Regions from separate parts of the Streptomyces sp. NPDC058457 genome, predicted to be linked through region 1. Evidence: riboswitches for the same ligand, from Rfam matches in the RefSeq annotation. Region 1 holds a riboswitch; each other region holds the start of a gene.
What was found. Region 1 has a riboswitch for cyclic di-AMP ahead of ACFWPS_RS16470 (transglycosylase SLT domain-containing protein). Riboswitches for the same ligand answer to the same signal wherever they lie in the genome.
Positions count from the first base shown of each region.

Region 1 (2,194 bases):
GCGTATCCGGTCGGGTTTCGATCACCGATAGCGCCCACGGTTACACCCCGGGCGCTATCGGATCACGACCGTTATGTTTTTGATCAGCCGATACGACCTGACATCCACTGACTTAACAGGAAGTGCGGGCACTTGTCCCGAACCAGGGCATAGGCCGTGTCACACACCGGCGGCAAGCCTCCCACCCGACCGCCGCCCGGAAACAGCCCCGCCCCCTCCGGCCGACGTCACCTGCCCGGGTGTACCCCCGCCGCGAGACCGCGCACGACGACCTCCGCGCCCCCTCGATCCGCATTCCCCCGATCGGCGCCCACTCGACCGTCACCCCCTTGACCGACGGGACGACGCCCGGTCACCGAAGAGGCACCCGATCAGACAATTCGGACTACTCGTTTAAATCATGCACATTAGCACCCACTCCACCACCCTCGACTGGGGCAATCCATCCGAATAGAAACGAAAGAGTTTTCCGTCGAACCAGGAAAAAGGCGGATTCCAGGAATCCCTCATGCCCGATTTGCCGCTATTGCGATTTCGTGAAGTAGGTCACGCGCACCAGGTGGCGCAAGGCACGTAAGGCGACCCTTCCTTCCCTTTCCCTGCGGGCCAGTTGAGGGTTGGCAGCTGCAAAGGATCAAGTACCCCATACGCCTCACTACAAGCTCAATCGGCGTGTTGCATGAATCAGGTACTTGTTCCGGACATGTGCCCTCGCATACGTTCCCGCTCGCCGGGCGGACGCCGAATCCTGCCGCCGCCCGTCGTAACCCATCGACGAGTTCATTCGCACGGCAGGAGCGGGGGACCCAGGTAAGTCGCCGGACCGGGCGGCCGACGTCAACGGACAGACGTCGTTCCGGAACGGCTATGGGGTGAAGTCGCATCGTCTTCGGGCGCTGCGGCCGGGCACTCCCCGGGCCCGAACCCGACAGCTCACCTCGCAGGCGACGGAGAGGAACAACGCCATGCTTGCTGCCGCCCAGCACCGCACTCCCCGCCGTAACCGCATCATCCGCACGCTCGTCGTCGCCGGCACCGGCGCCGCCGTCCTCGCCCTCCCGCTCATCGGGGCGACCGCCGCCTCCGCCGCCGGGTCCTCCACCACGACGGCCTCGACCACCCTCGCCGGATACCCGAACAACCTCGACGGCTGGATCCGCGAGTCGCTCGCGATCATGCGGGAGAAGAAAATCCCGGGCACCTACAACGGCATCTACCGCAACCTGATGCGGGAGTCCTCCGGCAACCCGCGGGCCATCAACCTCTGGGACTCCAACGCGGCCAAGGGCATCCCGTCCAAGGGCCTGCTCCAGGTCATCGACCCGACGTTCAACGCCTACCACGTGGCCGGGACGTCGTTCGACATCTACGACCCGGTCGCGAACATCACCGCCGCCTGCAACTACGCCGCCGCGCGGTACGGCTCGATCGACAACGTCCACGGCGCGTACTGACCTGACCGACGTGCCACGTCAGTCGAAGAGTCTTTCGAGGACGACGGCGATGCCGTCGTCCTCGTTCGACGTGGTGATCTCGTCGGCCAGCGCCTTGAGTTCGGGGTGGGCGTTGGCCATCGCCACCCCGTAGGCAGCCCACTCGAACATCGGGATGTCGTTGGGCATGTCGCCGAAGGCGATGGCCTGTCCGGGGCTCAGCCCAAGATGGTCGGCCGCGAGCGCGAGCCCGGTCGCCTTGGTCACCCCGCAGGGCTGGAGTTCGACGGTCCCCGGTCCCGACATGGTGACCGTCGCCAGCGACCCGACCACCGAGCGGGCGGTCGTCGCCAGTTCGTCGTCGGACAGGGTGTGGTGGCGCAGCAGCACCTTGCTGATGGGCGCGCACCACAGGTCGTCACGCCGAGCGACGCGCAGCGCGGGCAGAGTGGGGTGGGGCATCAGATAGCCCGGCTCGATGAGCGTGAGCCCGTCCACGCCGTCCTGGTCGACCGCCGCGTACACCTGGCCGACCTCGGCCTCGATCTTGCCGAGCGCGGTCTCCGCCAGCTCCCGGTCCAGGGTGACCGACCACAGCAGCCGGTCCGCGCCGGCGTCGTACACCTGCGCGCCCTGGCCGCAGACCGCGAGTCCCGTGCAGCCGAGGTCGTCGAGGAGCGGGCGCACTCTGGGCGCGGGACGGCCGGTCACCACGAGGTGCCGGGCACCGGCCCGGCCGGCCCGCGCGAGCGCTGCGAGCG
Region 1 is NZ_JBHXLU010000017.1:46,271-48,464, forward strand. It holds cyclic di-AMP (ydaO/yuaA leader) riboswitch at 763-960, shown strand; gene ACFWPS_RS16470 (transglycosylase SLT domain-containing protein) at 966-1,454, shown strand; gene ACFWPS_RS16475 (HAD family hydrolase) at 1,473-2,194, opposite strand, start outside.

Region 2 (2,194 bases), on a different contig from region 1:
GAGGACTGGTGGCAGAACCACAGCTCGGTGCCGTCGTCGAGGGTGATGATCGTGCGGTAGCCGTAGGAGCCGGCCCAGCCCGCCTCGGTGACCGTGCCACTGTGCACGGCCTTGATCAGCGTGCCGGTGGGCGCGGCGAAGTCGAGGCCGGTGTGGTAGCCGGAGGACCACATGGAGCCGGCCTGGCCGAAGGTACCGGTGATCGTGTACGAGACGACGGGCAGCGTGTACTGCTTGGCCAGCTCGGCGAGCCGGGCCTGCTCGGCCTTCTGCTTCGCGGAGGCCTCGGCCTTCTCCTTGGCGTCGGCGGCCTTGGCGGCGGCCGCCTTCTCCGCCTTGGCCTCGGCGTCGGCGACCGCCTTGTCGGCGGCGGCGACCGCCTTGGCACTGGCCTTGGTGTCGAGCTGGTTCTGCTGCTGCGCGGCCTGGGCGATGATCCGGCTGCGCAGCGCCTCACCGGCGTCGGAGGAGGACGCGGAGGAGTCCCCGTCGGTGGCGGTCGTCGTGGTGACGCTGCTGAGCGCGGTCTGGGTGGCCTGGTGGCCGGTGCCCTCGCCGAGCAGGGAGCCGACGGAGGACGGCAGGTCGGGCAGGGAGATGGAGACCGGCGGCTTGCCGGTGTTGGCGCTGGCCATGCCGCCCGCGCCGACGGCGGCGATCACGCCGACGCCGAGAACCGTGGAGCTGCGGGCGAGCCCGCCGCCGCGCTGCTTGGCGACCCGGTGCCGGCCGCGCTCCGAGGCCAGGGACTCCTCGGTGGGGTTCCACTCCTCCCAGGGGCCCTCGTCGGTGCGGTAGCTGCCGTAGCCGAAGGTGTCGGGTTGACGCTGGCTGGGCACGAACGGGGCTGTCGGAGCAGGCCGGTTGGACGCCACGCGGGCGTACTCCTTTCCTTCCGTCGCCTACCGGGTTAGCTGACGGGTTCGGAGCGGGAAGGTCTCCTACGCGCGTATACCGGCCGTTTCCTACCCGGCGGTAGCCGTGCGATTCACCCCAAGGTGGTGGTTCCCCGGTTCCCTTGCGGGATTCGGCGCGTGCGCACGGAGCCGTCGCGGGTGACGGCTGGGACGACCGCGCTGCGTTATCGAACGTTAATAGACCCAGCTATGAGATTCCAAGCCGTTCGTCTTGATCATTAAGCTTTCAAAGCTTGGACTTACCTGCCACGATCGGTCAAAAACGGTCGAGTTGGCAGTGCTCGCTGCTCAGCTCAGGAGTCACACAGGTTTTGATGGTGACTCAGTTGTGATGCGGAGGGCGGCCGTCCGAACACGATGTGTGACACAGCACTGGGCAGGCGCACACGGCCGACGCACACGGCCGACGCACAGAGCAGGCGCTCAGGGCCGCCGCACCGCGAGCAGCGCCATGTCGTCCGTCATGCCGCCACCAGTGTGCCGGCGCACCTCGGCCGCGAGCCGGGCCAGCAGCGCGCCGGGGGCGGTGACGGTACGACCGGACAGCCGTCGCTCGGGGTCGTAGAACCGGCCGTGCGCGTCCCGGGCCTCGGAGAGGCCGTCGGTGTGCAGCAGCAGCGTGGCCCCGCTCGGGAACACGTGCTCGGCCGCCCGGTCGGGCCACGCCCCCAGCTCGCCCATCCCGAGCGGCAGCGCGGACTCCGGCGCCCGCACCGGGCACACCTCGCCGTCGCCGTGCAGCAGCAGGGGCGGCGGATGACCGCGGTTGACGACCCGGAGCGTGCCGTCGCCGTGCGGGAGTTCGGCGAGTACGGCGGTGGTGAACCCCTCGTGGGCGTCGATGCCGCCACGCCGGACGCCCTCACGCGCCAGCGCCCGCTCCAGCCGCGCGGCCACCGCCTCCAGCGTGGCCTCCTGCTCGGCGGCCTCCCGGAACGCGCCGATCACCACGGCGACGGCGGCGACCGCGCCCATGCCCTTGCCGCGCACGTCGCCGACGACCAGCCGCACGCCGTACGGCGTGTCCTGGACGGCGTACAGGTCACCGCCGATGAAGGTGCCCTCCTGGGCCGCCTCGTAGCGGGCGGCGATCTCGAAGCCGCCGATCCGCTCGGCGGGCTCGGGCAGGACGGCCCGCTGGGCGGCCTCGGCGACCTCTCGGGCGGAGGCGAGGCGCTGGTCGCCGATGCGGACGATCCGGTTGATGCCGGCGGCGAGGACGGCGACGGTGACCACGGTGACGACTTCGGTCACGGCGTCGGCATCCGGGAGGACGG
Region 2 is NZ_JBHXLU010000067.1:22,378-24,571, forward strand. It holds gene ACFWPS_RS37765 (M23 family metallopeptidase) at 1-875, opposite strand, end outside; cyclic di-AMP (ydaO/yuaA leader) riboswitch at 883-1,043, opposite strand; gene ACFWPS_RS37770 (PP2C family protein-serine/threonine phosphatase) at 1,341-2,194, opposite strand, start outside.
Region 2: linked by a shared signal. The riboswitch ahead of ACFWPS_RS37765 (M23 family metallopeptidase) and the one ahead of ACFWPS_RS16470 (transglycosylase SLT domain-containing protein) in region 1 are both predicted to bind cyclic di-AMP.

Region 3 (2,194 bases), on a different contig from region 1:
TGCTCGATGACGGCGAGGACGGCCTTCTCGACACCCTTGCCCAGGTAGCGGTTGGGGTCACCGTCACGGAGCTCGATGGCCTCGAAGGCACCGGTGGAGGCGCCGGACGGAACGGCGGCACGACCCGTGCTGCCGTCGTCGAGGCCGACCTCGACCTCGACCGTGGGGTTGCCTCGGGAGTCCAGGATTTCCCGGGCTACGACGACGTCGATGGACGGCACGAGCATCTCCTTCTTGGGATGTGACGCTGGTTGTGCGGGGCGCACGCGGGCCTTGCCGGCCCTTGCTCAGCCTTGCGACTAGAGCCTAACCGTCCCAGGGCCGTCGGCCGGCACGACCGACCGACCCGTGGACACACAGACGGTACTCATTGTTCACGTGCGGAACAAAGGGGGTCCCGATGAAGAACGGGAGAAGAGCGGGCCAAGAAGGTGACGGCAAAGAGAAACCCCGCCCCGGTGCGTACGGGGGAAAACGCACCGAGGCGGGGGCCCGTGGGGACGGGGGTGGCCCTCACGTGGTCTCCACTATGGGGACCACGGCTGTGTGGGCGCTGTGGTTCAGCTGGGCGCCTCCAGTGCTTACGGCGGCCGCCCCGCGTCCTGCTACTTCAGGTGCAGCTGCTGACCCGGGTAGATGAAGTCGGCGTCGGCGACGATGTCCTTGTTCAGCTTGAACAGCGCCGGCCAGCCACCCTTGACCTTGTGCTTCTCGGCGATCGAGCTGAGGGTGTCACCCTTGACGACCTTGTACTCGCCGTCGCCCTTCTTGACCTTCTTGCCGGCCGGGGTGGTGACGGTCTTGGTCGCGGCCGGACGCTCGGCGGAGCGGGAGGCGGCCTGCGTGTCGGTCGACCGGGTGGTCGTGCCGGCGCTGCTGCTCGACGAGGAGCCGGCGCTGCTGCCGGTGTAGGCGGCGCTGGACAGGCCCGTGCCGCAGACCGGCCAGGCACCCTTGCCCTGTGCGGCGAGCACCTTCTCGGCGATCTGGATCTGCTGCGCCTTGGTGGCCTGGTTGGCCTGCGCGGCGTACTGCGTGCCGCCGTACGCGGCCCAGGTGGAGGCGGAGAACTGCAGACCGCCGTAGTAGCCGTTGCCGGTGTTGATGGCCCAGTTGCCGCCGGACTCGCACTGGGCGACGGCGTCCCACTCGGAGGCGGTGGCGGCGGAAGCGCTGCCGGCCGCCATCAGCGGGGCAGCGACGGCGATGCCGGTGACACCGGCGACAGCGATGGCGCGGACGGCCTTGGACGGACGACGGTGCTTGCCCTTGCCGGAAAACAGCATGGATCGATCCCCTCACCGACGCCTGCGAGGTGAGCTGTCGGGTTCGGGCCGGTTGAGTTGCCCGGCCGCACACCCGTGTGTCGGTGCGCGGCTTCACCCCGAGCCGGATCGGCAGTCTCGACTACCGGTCCCGGCACTTACCTTGGGTCCCCCGCTCCTGCCTACGGCGCTTGACGCGTCGACTGTTCCCGGACGGCCGCTGGCAGGACTCGGCGTTGCGACGGCCGGGGCTCGTGGTGACGAGCGGCCTTGACCGTAAACAGGGCATCAGGTGAATTTCAAAGATGATCAGGGCTTCTGAGACTCATCCCACACTTTCACCAAACCGGACATTTAACTTCTAATCAGGGCGGCCAGGGGACGCCAACTCCCGCCACCTTTCGTCCGTTTAGCTACCGAGTTTCAGGGTCTGACCGGCGCTGATGTCGTTGGGGTCGGCACCGATGGCCGCCTCGTTCGCGGCATAGAGCGCACGCCATCCGCCGTCGAGGTCAAGGGAGTCGGCGATGGAGGCGAGGGTGTCGCCGGCGCGGACGGTGTAGGTGCCGCTGTCATGGGAGGCGTGGCGGCCGGAGGAGGTGGCACTCTGACCGTTTGTCACGCTTTCGTCCGCCGAGCCGCCCCGATGCTTGCCGGCGCTGCTGACGGCCCCCGTGTCGACCAGACTCCAAGAGCCTTCAGCCTGCCCCGAATTGTCCGAGTCGTCGGTCTCGGGGACAACGGGATTCCCACTCGCCTTCGAGGTACCCGAGCCAGAAGATTCCGACTTGTCCGTCTTGGTGGATTTGCTGGGAGTGTCCGTCTTGGAGTCACCGCTCGCACTCGGGGAGGGAGTGGCGGAGTCACCCCCGGAGTCCGCGGCGCCCGAGGAGGAGCCGGAATCGGAGGAGGAGGAAGAAGACGAATCC
Region 3 is NZ_JBHXLU010000069.1:20,903-23,096, forward strand. It holds gene eno (phosphopyruvate hydratase) at 1-227, opposite strand, end outside; gene ACFWPS_RS38395 (transglycosylase family protein) at 606-1,286, opposite strand; cyclic di-AMP (ydaO/yuaA leader) riboswitch at 1,291-1,465, opposite strand; gene ACFWPS_RS38400 (transglycosylase family protein) at 1,675-2,194, opposite strand, start outside.
Region 3: linked by a shared signal. The riboswitch ahead of ACFWPS_RS38395 (transglycosylase family protein) and the one ahead of ACFWPS_RS16470 (transglycosylase SLT domain-containing protein) in region 1 are both predicted to bind cyclic di-AMP.

Region 4 (2,194 bases), on a different contig from region 1:
TGCGTGGGGGTTGCTCGCGCCCACGCGGCGGCAGCCGCAAATCGGAAACAGCCCCGCGCCCCTGAAGGGGCGCGGGGAACTGCGCGACCAGCCACGACGCACCCGCATCCCGCAAAGGGCGCTCGGCCCGTCGGTCTCGGTGCGGGGCCCGCGTCCGACTGCCGTCAGACGTTCACGCCGTGCTTGCGGAGGTAGGCGACCGGGTCGACGTCGGAGCCGTAGTCCGGGGTGGTGCGGGCCTCGAAGTGGAGGTGGGGGCCGGTGGTGTTGCCGGTCGCGCCGGAGAGGCCGATCTGCTGGCCCGGGGTGACCTTCTGGCCGACCGAGACGCCGATGGACGAGAGGTGGCCGTACTGGGTGTACATGCCGTCGGCCATCTTGATGACGATCTCGTTGCCGTACGCCCCGCCCCAACCGGTGGAGACGACCGTGCCGGTGCCGACGGCGTGTACGACCGTGCCGCTGGCGGCGTGGAAGTCGATGCCGGTGTGGGCGCCGGAGGACCACAGGGAGCCGCCGGTCTTGTAGCCGGTGGAGACGTAGGAGTCGCTGATCGGCGCGACGAAGGTGTTGAGGCGCTTGCGCTCGGCCTCGCGGGCGGCGCGTGCCTTGGCCGCGCGCTCCTTCCTGGCCTGCTCCGCGGCCTTCTTGCGGGCGGCCTCCTCGGCCGCCTTGCGCTCGGCGACGGCCTTCTGGGCGGCGGCCTGGGCGTCGATCTGCTCGGCGACGGAGTCGCTGATCGTGATGACCGGGGTGAGGCCGGTCTGCTCGACGGAGTTCTCGGCGGCGAGCGCCGGGGCGGCCGAGACGGTGCCGACGACACCCGTGGTGGTGAGGGCCGCGATACCGGCGGCCTGCGCGGTGGTGCGCTTCACCCGGCCGGGACGACGGTGCTTCCCGGAGGCGCACATGAACGCCATGTAGAGGCTGGTCCTTTCCTTCCCTCTCGCCTACCGGGTTAGCTGACGGGTTCGGAGCAGGAAGGTCTCCTACGGGCCCCCTCGCGACACGCGCGGGCGCCCGATTCACCCCAGGGACTGCATGGGTCCCCGGCTCCCCTGGCTCGCGCCGTACGGGGACTCGGCGATGACTGTCCGGTGCCGCGGATGCGGCGCACTGCCTGACGGACAGCCCGGAAGAACCTACGAGGCCGCTCGTCCCCCGCCCAAACGGAACGCCGTTTTTGTAGCGCATCCCACAGGGCAGACAGGCAACCTCCACCTCAATTCGGACATGCGAGAGCCCTGATGACCCGACGGTCACCAGGGCTCTTCACCCGCGTGTGCCCTACTCCGCGGCGACGACGGTGACTTCGCCGATCCCGAGGGCCTCGACGGGCTCCTTGATCTGCGCCGCGTCCCCGACGAGGACGGTCACCAGGCGGTCCACCGGGAAGGCGTTCACCACCGCCGCGGTGGCCTCCACCGTGCCGGTGGCGGCCAGTTGCCGGTACAGCGTCGCCTGGAAGTCGTCGGGCAGGTACTGCTCGACCTGGTCGGCCAGGGTGCCCGCGACGGCCGCCGCCGTCTCGTACTTGAGCGGCGCCACCCCGACGAGGTTCTGCACGGCCACGTCGCGCTCGGCGTCCGTGAGGCCGTCGGCGGCGAGCGTGCGCAGCACCGTCCACAGGTCCGTCAGGGCCGGACCGGTGTTCGGGGTGTCCACGGAGCCGCTGATGGCGAGCATCGAGACACCGGTGCCGTCGGGGGCGGACCGCAGCACCTGCCCGAACGAGCGGACGCCGTAGGTGTAGCCCTTCTCCTCGCGCAGGACGCGGTCCAGGCGGGAGGTGAGGGTGCCGCCCAGGCAGTAGGTGCCGAGCACCTGGGCGGGCCAGACACGGTCGTGCCGGTCGGAGCCGACGCGGCCGATGAGCAACTGGGTCTGAACGGCGCCCGGGCGGTCCACGATGACGACCCGGCCGGTGTCGTCGGCGGTCACGGACGGGACCGGGCGGGGCTGCCCGGTGGCGGCGCGCCAGGCGCCGAGGGTCTCGCCGAGCAGCTCGTCCAGGTCGATGCCGGTCAGGTCGCCGACGACGACCGCGGTGGCCGTGGCGGGGCGGACGTGCCGGTCGTAGAAGGCACGCACGGCGGCCGCGTCGATCTTCTCGACGGTGTCCTCGGTGCCCTGGCGCGGGCGGGACATCCGCGCGGTGGCCGGGAACAGCTGCTTGTAGAGCTCCTTGGCGGCC
Region 4 is NZ_JBHXLU010000074.1:16,782-18,975, forward strand. It holds gene ACFWPS_RS39805 (M23 family metallopeptidase) at 165-920, opposite strand; cyclic di-AMP (ydaO/yuaA leader) riboswitch at 933-1,096, opposite strand; gene ACFWPS_RS39810 (M16 family metallopeptidase) at 1,288-2,194, opposite strand, start outside.
Region 4: linked by a shared signal. The riboswitch ahead of ACFWPS_RS39805 (M23 family metallopeptidase) and the one ahead of ACFWPS_RS16470 (transglycosylase SLT domain-containing protein) in region 1 are both predicted to bind cyclic di-AMP.